DNA from 2 places in the Arthrobacter sp. AD-310 genome. Region 2 is predicted to be linked to the other one. Evidence: riboswitches for the same ligand, from Rfam matches in the RefSeq annotation. Region 2 holds a riboswitch; the other holds the start of a gene.
What was found. A riboswitch is a leader RNA that binds a small molecule or an ion and turns the genes downstream of it on or off. The one in region 2 is predicted to bind glycine.
Positions count from the first base shown of each region.

Region 1: linked by a shared signal. The riboswitch ahead of gcvP (aminomethyl-transferring glycine dehydrogenase) and the one ahead of gcvP (aminomethyl-transferring glycine dehydrogenase) in region 2 are both predicted to bind glycine.

Region 1 is NZ_BAAHNO010000008.1:20,768-25,033, reverse strand. It holds gene gcvP (aminomethyl-transferring glycine dehydrogenase) at 1-1,877, opposite strand, end outside; glycine riboswitch at 2,070-2,166, opposite strand; gene ACYQ1Z_RS04970 (TetR/AcrR family transcriptional regulator) at 2,309-2,845, opposite strand; gene ACYQ1Z_RS04965 (MFS transporter) at 2,930-4,266, shown strand, end outside.
Region 2 is NZ_BAAHNO010000047.1:538-4,803, reverse strand. It holds gene gcvP (aminomethyl-transferring glycine dehydrogenase) at 1-1,521, opposite strand, end outside; glycine riboswitch at 1,678-1,779, opposite strand; glycine riboswitch at 2,044-2,142, shown strand; glycine riboswitch at 2,144-2,246, shown strand; gene ACYQ1Z_RS19790 (amino acid permease) at 2,297-3,859, shown strand; gene purU (formyltetrahydrofolate deformylase) at 3,856-4,266, shown strand, end outside.

The DNA of each region.
Region 1 (4,266 bases), on a different contig from region 2:
GCCTGCAGGTCGGCGTGGTCGATGGTTCCGTCAGGTGCCGTGGCGACCACCACGACCTTCATGCCGGCCAGGACCGCGGAGGCGGCGTTGGTGCCGTGCGCCGAGGCCGGGATCAGGCAGATGTTGCGCTGTTCGTCCCCGCGGGAATGGTGGTAGCCGCGGATCGCCAGCAGGCCGGCGAGTTCGCCCTGGGATCCGGCGTTGGGCTGGATGGACACCTGGTCGTAGCCGGTGATCTCGGTCAGGTCAGCTTCCAGCCCGGCGATCAGTTCGCGCCAGCCCTCGGTCTGGGAGTCAGGTGCGAACGGGTGGATGGACGCGAATTCCGGCCAGGAGATGGCTTCCATCTCGGCGGTGGCGTTCAGCTTCATGGTGCAGGAGCCCAGCGGGATCATGGTCCGGTCCAGCGCCAGGTCCCGGTCGGAGAGCTTGCGGATGTAGCGCAGCAGCTGGGTCTCGGACCGGTGCGTGCTGAAAACCGGGTGCTGGAGGTAGTCGGAAGACCGTTCGACACCGGCTTCCAGGGCAAACTTCCCTTCGCCGGTGACGGTGGCACCGAAGATGCCAGCGACCTCGGCGACGATGGCCGCCGTCGTGGTTTCATCCAGGGAAATGCCCACGGTGTCGGCATCCACGAAGCGCAGGTTGATGCCGCGGGCCTCGGCGTCGGCGAGGATGACGGCCGCACGGCCGGGGACGCGGACGGTCAGGGTGTCAAAGAAGCTGGTGTGCAGGACGTCAGCCCCGGCGGCGGCAAGGGAAGCTGCCAGCGTGCGGGCGTGGCCGTGGGCGGTTTCGGCAATCGCCTTCAGGCCGTCCGGGCCGTGGTACACGGCGTACATGGAGGCCACGATCGCCAGCAGCGCCTGCGCGGTGCAGATGTTGGACGTCGCCTTCTCGCGGCGGATGTGCTGTTCGCGGGTCTGCAGCGCGAGGCGGTAGGCGGGGACACCGGCGTCGTCCTTGGAAACGCCCACCAGGCGGCCGGGCAGCGAACGCTCCAGGCCCTTTCGGACGGCCATGTACGCGGCGTGCGGGCCGCCGAAGAACAGCGGGACGCCAAAGCGCTGGGCGGAGCCGACCGCAATGTCCGCGCCCTGCTCACCCGGCGGCGTGATCAGGGTCAGCGCCAGCAGGTCCGCGGCAACGGTGACCAGGGCGCCACGTTCCTTGGCCTCAGCGATCACTCCGGACTGGTCCCAGACGCGTCCGGAAACACCGGGTTGCTGCAGCACGATGCCGTTGATGTCGCCCTCGGGCAGGCCCTGGGACAGGTCGGCGACCTCCACCTCGAAACCGAGCGCCTCAGCGCGGCCCTTCACGATCGCGATGGTCTGCGGAAGCACATCGATGTCCAGGACGGTCTTGCCGTCGGCGGCCGGCTTGGCCTTGTTGGCGCGGCGCATCAGCAGCACGGCTTCGGCGACGGCGGTGGCTTCGTCCAGCAGCGACGCGTTGGCGATGGGCAGTCCCACCAGGTCCTGGACCATGGTCTGGAAGTTCAGCAGCGCCTCGAGCCGGCCCTGTGAAATCTCCGGCTGGTACGGGGTGTAGGCGGTGTACCAGGCCGGGGACTCAAGGATGTTGCGGCGGATCACCGGCGGGGTCACGGTGTCGTAGTAGCCCTGCCCGATCAACTGCACGGCGGTCTTGTTCTTCCCGGCAATGCGGCGCAGCTCGGCAAGGACCTCAACCTCGCTAAGGGCGTCGGAGAGCCGAAGCGCGGTCTCCTGCCGGATGACCTTGGGAACGGCGGTGTCAACCAGGGAGTCGACGGTGTCGTAGCCGACGGCCTTGAGCATGGCGCTGACGTCCGCTTGGCGGCGTGCGCCGATATGGCGGTCTACGAAGGTGGTGGAGGCTGAACTAACCGACACGAAGGAACTCCAGGTACTCAGGCGGCGCAGGGTACGCCGCAGCGATTCGGGTTCCTCCCCGCTCTGTATTGGACCTGAGAGTTTCCGCGTGCCGGCCGTGGGCCGGGCTCCGCTTGCACCGTCGGTGAGCACAACAGTCCGGGATTCCGTGGGGATTCACCGGGCGGACTGCCTGCTGCTTTCCAGAGGTGCCTCGCCGCGGCGGTACATGGGCCTGTGAGATTCCTGGGGAGGATTTGCTCCTACGGCGCCTGCTGTACTTCCGGCAGAACTCTCCCGCCGCAGATCAAAGGCTATTCACTTGGATTGCGCGGAAGCCGGCAACGGCTCCCACAGCGATTAATTGTCCTACGCCCCCGGCCACGTAGCAAATGGTCGCCGGGCAAATGGCAGGCAACTGGTCGCCGGGCCATTGGCAGGCCCATGCAGGGCTACCGGCGCAGCCGTTCCAGGGCGGCCAGCAGGTCGTCCACGTCGGAGCCTGCACCGCCGGCCTGCGCGGGGCCTACGGAGAGCATGGCGTTGAAGTACAGGCCGTCGCCCATGTAGAGCACAGCCTTCGCCAGTGCAGGCCCCACGTCAGCGGCAATTTCGTCCAGCCAGCGCTGCTGGATGGCGGCGAACCGGCGCCGGGTCTCCTCGTGCGCCACCTCCGCCAGCCTGGTGGCAGCAACGATCACCCTGTCCAGCGGGGTGCCGGCCCACACGGAGGTGCGGATGAAATACGCGGCCGCACCTTCGTCCGCCCGGGCCATGGCATCGGCGTCTGCTCCAGCAAGCTGGTCCAGGCGGTCCAGGAGCACCTGGATCAGGGCTTCCTTGTTGGGAAAGTGGTAGAGGAGGCCGCCTTTCGAAACCCCGGCTTTTGCCGCGACAGCGTCCAGGGTCGCCGCCCGCTCCCCCACGTCGATGAGGAGGGCTTCAAAGGCGTCGAGGACAGCTTCACGCGCTACAGGTTTTCGGGGCATGCCTTCCATCATGCCTTCCCGGGCGGGCGGGACTTCACCCCCGGAGCATTTATAACTGTACCGTCTGGACGGTATAGTTATTTCATGACCACTTCCCCTTCCCGCACCCGGCACCCGGTTTCCCCCGCTGGCGCCTCCGGCATCCGCGCCTCCCGTCGGGACTGGCTCGCCTTGGGATTGCTGATGTTTCCGGTCCTGCTGGTCGCCGTGGACAACACAGCCCTGACGTTCGCCCTGCCGGCCATCGCCCGCGCGCTGGATCCCTCGGGCGTCCAGCTCCTGTGGATCGTCGACGCATACCCGCTGGTGCTGGCCGGCCTGCTGGTTTCCATGGGCAGCCTCGGGGACCGCATCGGCCGGCGCCGCCTGCTGCTGATTGGCAGTTTCGGCTTCGCTGCACTGTCGGCAGCCGCGGCGTTCGCCCCCACCGCGGAGTGGCTGATCGCCGGGCGGGCGTCGCTGGGGTTCTTCGGCGCAATGCTGATGCCCTCCACGCTGTCCCTGATCCGCAACATCTTCCCGCAACCCAACCGCCGCCGCCTCGCGGTGGGCATCTGGGCCGCAGGCTTCTCCGGCGGCGCAGCCCTCGGCCCAATCTTCGGCGGCTGGCTGGTCGAGCACTACTGGTGGGGCGCCGTCTTCCTCGTCGCCGTTCCCCTGATGCTGCCGCTCATGGCCCTGGGGCCGGCACTGATTCCCGAGTCCAGGGATCCCTCCCCCGGCAAGGTTGACGTCCCAAGCGTCCTGCTCTCACTGCTGGTGATGGTCCCCCTGGTCTACGGCATCAAGGAAATGGCAACGGAGGGGCCATCCCCTGCCGGCATCGCCACCGCGGCGTTCAGTGTGGCGATGGGGGCGGTGTTTGTCCGGCGCCAGCTGAAGCTGGAGCATCCGCTGCTCGACATGTCCCTGTTCCGGAACAGTGTGTTCAGCATGGCCATCACCGCCAATGTCCTGGCCCTGTTCTCCTTCAACGGCTTCATCCTTTTCCTGGCGCAGCACCTGCAGCTCCTCGAGGGGATGACTCCGTCGGCAGCGGGGGTTGCGATGATCCCGGCGCTTGCCGCCACGGTCGTGTCGGGACTTGCGGTGGTGCCGCTGGTGCGGCGGGTCCGCCCGGGATTCGTGGTGGGCGCCGGGCTCGCATTCAGCGCTGCGGGCTACAGCCTGGTCGCGTTTGGAAACCACGACGGCGGCCCCTCACTGCTGCTGGCCGCCCTGCTGGTCCTGGCGCTGGGAGTGGGCACGGCGGAGACCATTTCCAACGACCTCATCCTGGGTGCGGCCCCGCCGGAAAAGTCGGGCGCCGCGGCGGCGGTATCGGAGACCGGTTACGAGGTGGGCGCACTGCTGGGTACCGCAGTGTTGGGCTCCATATTGACAGCGTCATACCAGCACAACCTGCGGCTGCCGGCGGCCCT
Region 2 (4,266 bases):
GTTCAGCTTCATGGTGCAGGAGCCCAGCGGGATCATGGTCCGGTCCAGCGCCAGGTCCCGGTCGGAGAGCTTGCGGATGTAGCGCAGCAACTGGGTCTCGGACCGGTGCGTGTTGAACACCGGGTGCTCCAGGTAGCCGGAGGTGCGCAGGGCGGATTCGGGCAGGTCGAAGCCCTTCGCGTCGCCTACCGGGCCGGCGCCAAAGGCGACGGCGACGGCGGACAGCGTTGCCGCCGTCGTCGTCTCATCAATGGAGACCCCCACGGTGTCGGCGTCGACGAAGCGCAGGTTGATGCCGCGGGCTTCCGCGGCGTTGATGACCTTGGCGGCCTTGCCCGGCACCCGCACGGTCAGGGTGTCGAAGAAGGAATCGGCGACCAGTTCGCGGCCCATCGCGGTGAGTGCGGTGGCCAGGACGCGTGCCTTGTGGTGGACGCCCTCGGCGATCGCCTTCAGGCCGTCCGGGCCGTGGTACACGGCGTAGAAGGAGGACACGATGGCCAGCAGCGCCTGGGCGGTGCAGATGTTTGAGGTGGCCTTCTCGCGGCGGATGTGCTGCTCGCGGGTTTGCAGGGCCAGGCGGTAGGCGGGGGCGCCGGCGTTGTCCTTGGAGACACCGACGATCCGGCCGGGAAGGGTGCGTTCCATACCTTTCTGGACGGCCATGTATGCGGCATGCGGGCCGCCGAAGAACAGCGGGACGCCGAAGCGCTGGGTGGAGCCGACGGCGATGTCGGCGCCCTGCTCGCCCGGCGGCGTGATGAGGGTAAGGGCCAGCAGGTCCGCGGCAACGGTGACCAGGGCGCCGCGGTCCTTGGCCTCAGCGATCACTCCGGACTGGTCCCAGACGCGTCCGGAAACACCGGGTTGCTGCAGCACGATGCCGTTGATGGCACCCTCGGGCAGGCCCTTGGACAGGTCGGCGACCTCCACTTCGAAGCCGAGCGCCTCGGCGCGGCCCTTCACGATGGCAATGGTCTGGGGCAGGCAGTCGGCGTCCAGGACCGTCTTGCCATCCTTCGCGGACTTGTCCTTGTTGGCCCGGCGCATCAGCAGCACGGCCTCGGCTACGGCAGTGGCTTCGTCCAGCAGGGAGGCGTTGGCCACCGGGAGGGCGGTGAGGTCCTGGACCATGGTCTGGAAGTTCAAAAGCGCCTCCAGCCGGCCCTGCGAAATCTCCGGCTGGTACGGGGTGTAGGCGGTGTACCAGGCGGGCGACTCAAGGATGTTCCGCCGGATCACGGCCGGGGTGACGGTGTCGTAGTAGCCCTGGCCGATCATCTGGACCGCGGTCTTGTTCTTGCCTGCGATCCGGCGCAGTTCGGCAAGGACCTCGACCTCGCTGAGGGCGTCGGAGAGGCGCAGCGCGGTTTCCTGCCGGATGGATGCGGGCACGGCCATGTCAACGAGGCCGTCCACGCTGTCGTAGCCGACGGCCTTGAGCATGGTGTCGACGTCGGCCTGCCGCCGGGCGCCGATATGGCGGTCAACAAAGGCTGTTGGGTGGGATTGAATCGTCATGAGGAACTCCGGGTCTTGGCCGGCCAGGGTGGCACGGCGTGGGATGGGTTCCTCCCCGCTCTGTATTGGACCTGAGAGATTCCGCGTGGCCTGCTGGTGGCAGGGGCCGCTTGCACCGTCGGTGAACCAGTAAAACCGGTTACTTTCCAGAGTTGCCTCGCCGTGACGGTACATGGGCCTGAGAGATTCCTGGGGAGGTTTTGCTCCTACGGCGCCTGCCCGGGTAATGGTCCGGGAGGGCTCTCCCGTCACAGCTCGAAAGGCTTATTCAAATGTGGGTGATTCGGCTCACAAGGTACAAGACTTTTCAACCAAAAAGCAAATCCGGGCCTTCGTGCGGCGGTGTGTCCGGGCCGGGCGATTTTGTGACACACGCGGCTTGACATGCCGGCGTGACGGGCAACACACTGATCCGGTGGCTGGCGCCGTTGCCGGCTGGCTCCACCGATTCGGAGCAGCCTCTGCGTGTCGATGGTCCTCCCGGGGACCGGGCCGGCCACCCCTCAACAATTGAAGAGCCTTTGACCTGCGGCGGGAGAGTCCTGCCCGGTACATTCAGCAGGCGCCGTAGGAGCAAACCCTCCCCAGGAAACTCTCAGGCACCCGTACCGCCGCGGAAAGGCAACTCTGGAAAGCAGCGAGGCACGGCCTGGCTCACCGACGGTGCAAGCATGTCCCGGCACAGGGCGTGCGGAATCTCTCAGGTCCAATACAGAGCGGGGAGGAACCGAATCCATGCGGCGCCACAGGTGCTGCTTGAACGATGGAGTTCCTCATGACGATTCACCCTCCTGCGTCCTCCGGCGGCCAGCCAGCCCGCGGCGCTGCCCCTGCCGCCTCCGGCCGGCCCAGCGAACCCCCGCACCTGGAGCGGCAGTTGAGCAACCGGCACATCCAGCTCATCGCCATTGGCGGGGCCATCGGCACCGGCCTGTTTATGGGCTCGGGGAAAACAATTTCCGCGGCCGGCCCGTCCGTGATCTTTGTCTACATGATCATCGGCTTCATGCTCTTTTTCGTCATGCGGGCCATGGGCGAACTGCTGCTGAGCAACCTGAACTACAAGTCCTTCAGCGACTTCGCGGCCGATCTCCTGGGGCCATGGGCCGGGTTCTTCACCGGCTGGACCTACTGGTTCTGCTGGGTCATCACCGGAATCGCGGACGTCATCGCCATTGCCGGCTACTCGCAGGAGCTCTGGCCGGGCCTTCCGTTGTGGATCCCCGGCCTTGCCACGGTAGCCATCCTGCTGCTGCTGAACCTCGCCACCGTGAAGGCCTTCGGCGAAACTGAATTCTGGTTCGCCCTGATCAAGATCGTCGCCATCGCAGCCCTGATCATCGTGGGCCTGGTCATGATCTTCACAGGTTTCCAGAGCGAGGCCGGGGCAGCCGGCTTCACCAACCTGTACAGCCACGGGGGCTGGTTCCCCAACGAATTCATGGGCTTCGTGGCCGGCTTCCAGATCGCCGTCTTCGCCTTCGTGGGCATCGAACTGGTGGGCACCACCGCCGCCGAGGCCAAGAACCCGGAGCGGAACCTGCCCAGGGCCATCAACGCCATCCCCATCCGCGTCCTGCTGTTCTACGTCGGGGCCCTAGTCATCCTCATGTCGGTCACCCCGTGGACCCAGTTCGCCGCGGGCCACAGCCCGTTTATTGGAATGTTCTCCCTGGCCGGACTCGGAGCGGCTGCCACGGTGGTCAACCTGGTGGTCCTCAGCTCCGCCATGTCCTCCGCCAACTCCGGCATCTATTCGACTTCCCGCATGGTCTTCGGCCTCGCCCAGGAGGGCGACGCCCCCGCCGTCTTCAGCCGCCTGTCCGCGAGGAAGGTGCCCAGCAACGCGCTGTTCCTCTCGTGCGTCCTGCTGCTCTCCGGCGTCGTTCTCATGTACGCGGGACAGGACGTGGGCAAGGCGTTCGAAATGGTCACCACCGTGTCCGCCGTCTGCTTCATCTTCGTCTGGTCCATCATCCTGGCCAGCTACATCGCGTTCCGGCGACGCCGCCCGCACCTGCATGCGGCGTCGAAGTTCAAGATGCCCGGCGGCATCCCTGCTGTATGGGCCGTGTTCGGGTTCTTCGGCTTCGTCCTCTGGGCGCTGACCACGCAGCCGGATACCCTTGCCGCCCTGCTGGTTACCCCTGTCTGGTTCCTCATCCTCGGAGTCGCCTGGGCTGTCCTGCGCCGCCGGCCCGCCCACCTCGCGCGCTTCGAGGTCTTCCGCGCAGAACTGCGGGCCGACCGGATTGCCGCCGATGGCAGGATCGCCGGCGGCAGCGCCGGCGATCCTGCAGGCGGTCCTGCGATCGAGAAGATGGAGGCGCGGAAGTGACCGTAGCGAAGACCCTCCCCGCACCCCGGCCGGCGGCGGGGGCCGGGGTGGACACCGAGTTCATCCTCACGTTCCACTGCCGCGACGCATTGGGGATAGTGCAGGCTGTAGCCGCCTTCCTCCTCAAGCAGGAGTGCTACATCGTCGACATCAAGCAGTTCGGGGACAAGGCCAGCGGCGAATTCTTCATGCGGGTCCACTTCAGTGCGGAGGAAGCATCCGACGGCGGCCTGTTGAGGGAGCGGTTCGGTCCCCTCGCCGGGGACTGGGGGATGCAGTGGCGGCTCGAGCCGCGCGGACGCCGCCGGAAAGTACTGGTGATGGTGTCCAAGTACGACCATTGCCTCCGGGACCTGCTGGCCCGGTCCCGCGACGGCGACCTGCCCGTGGAGATCGTCGCGGTGGTG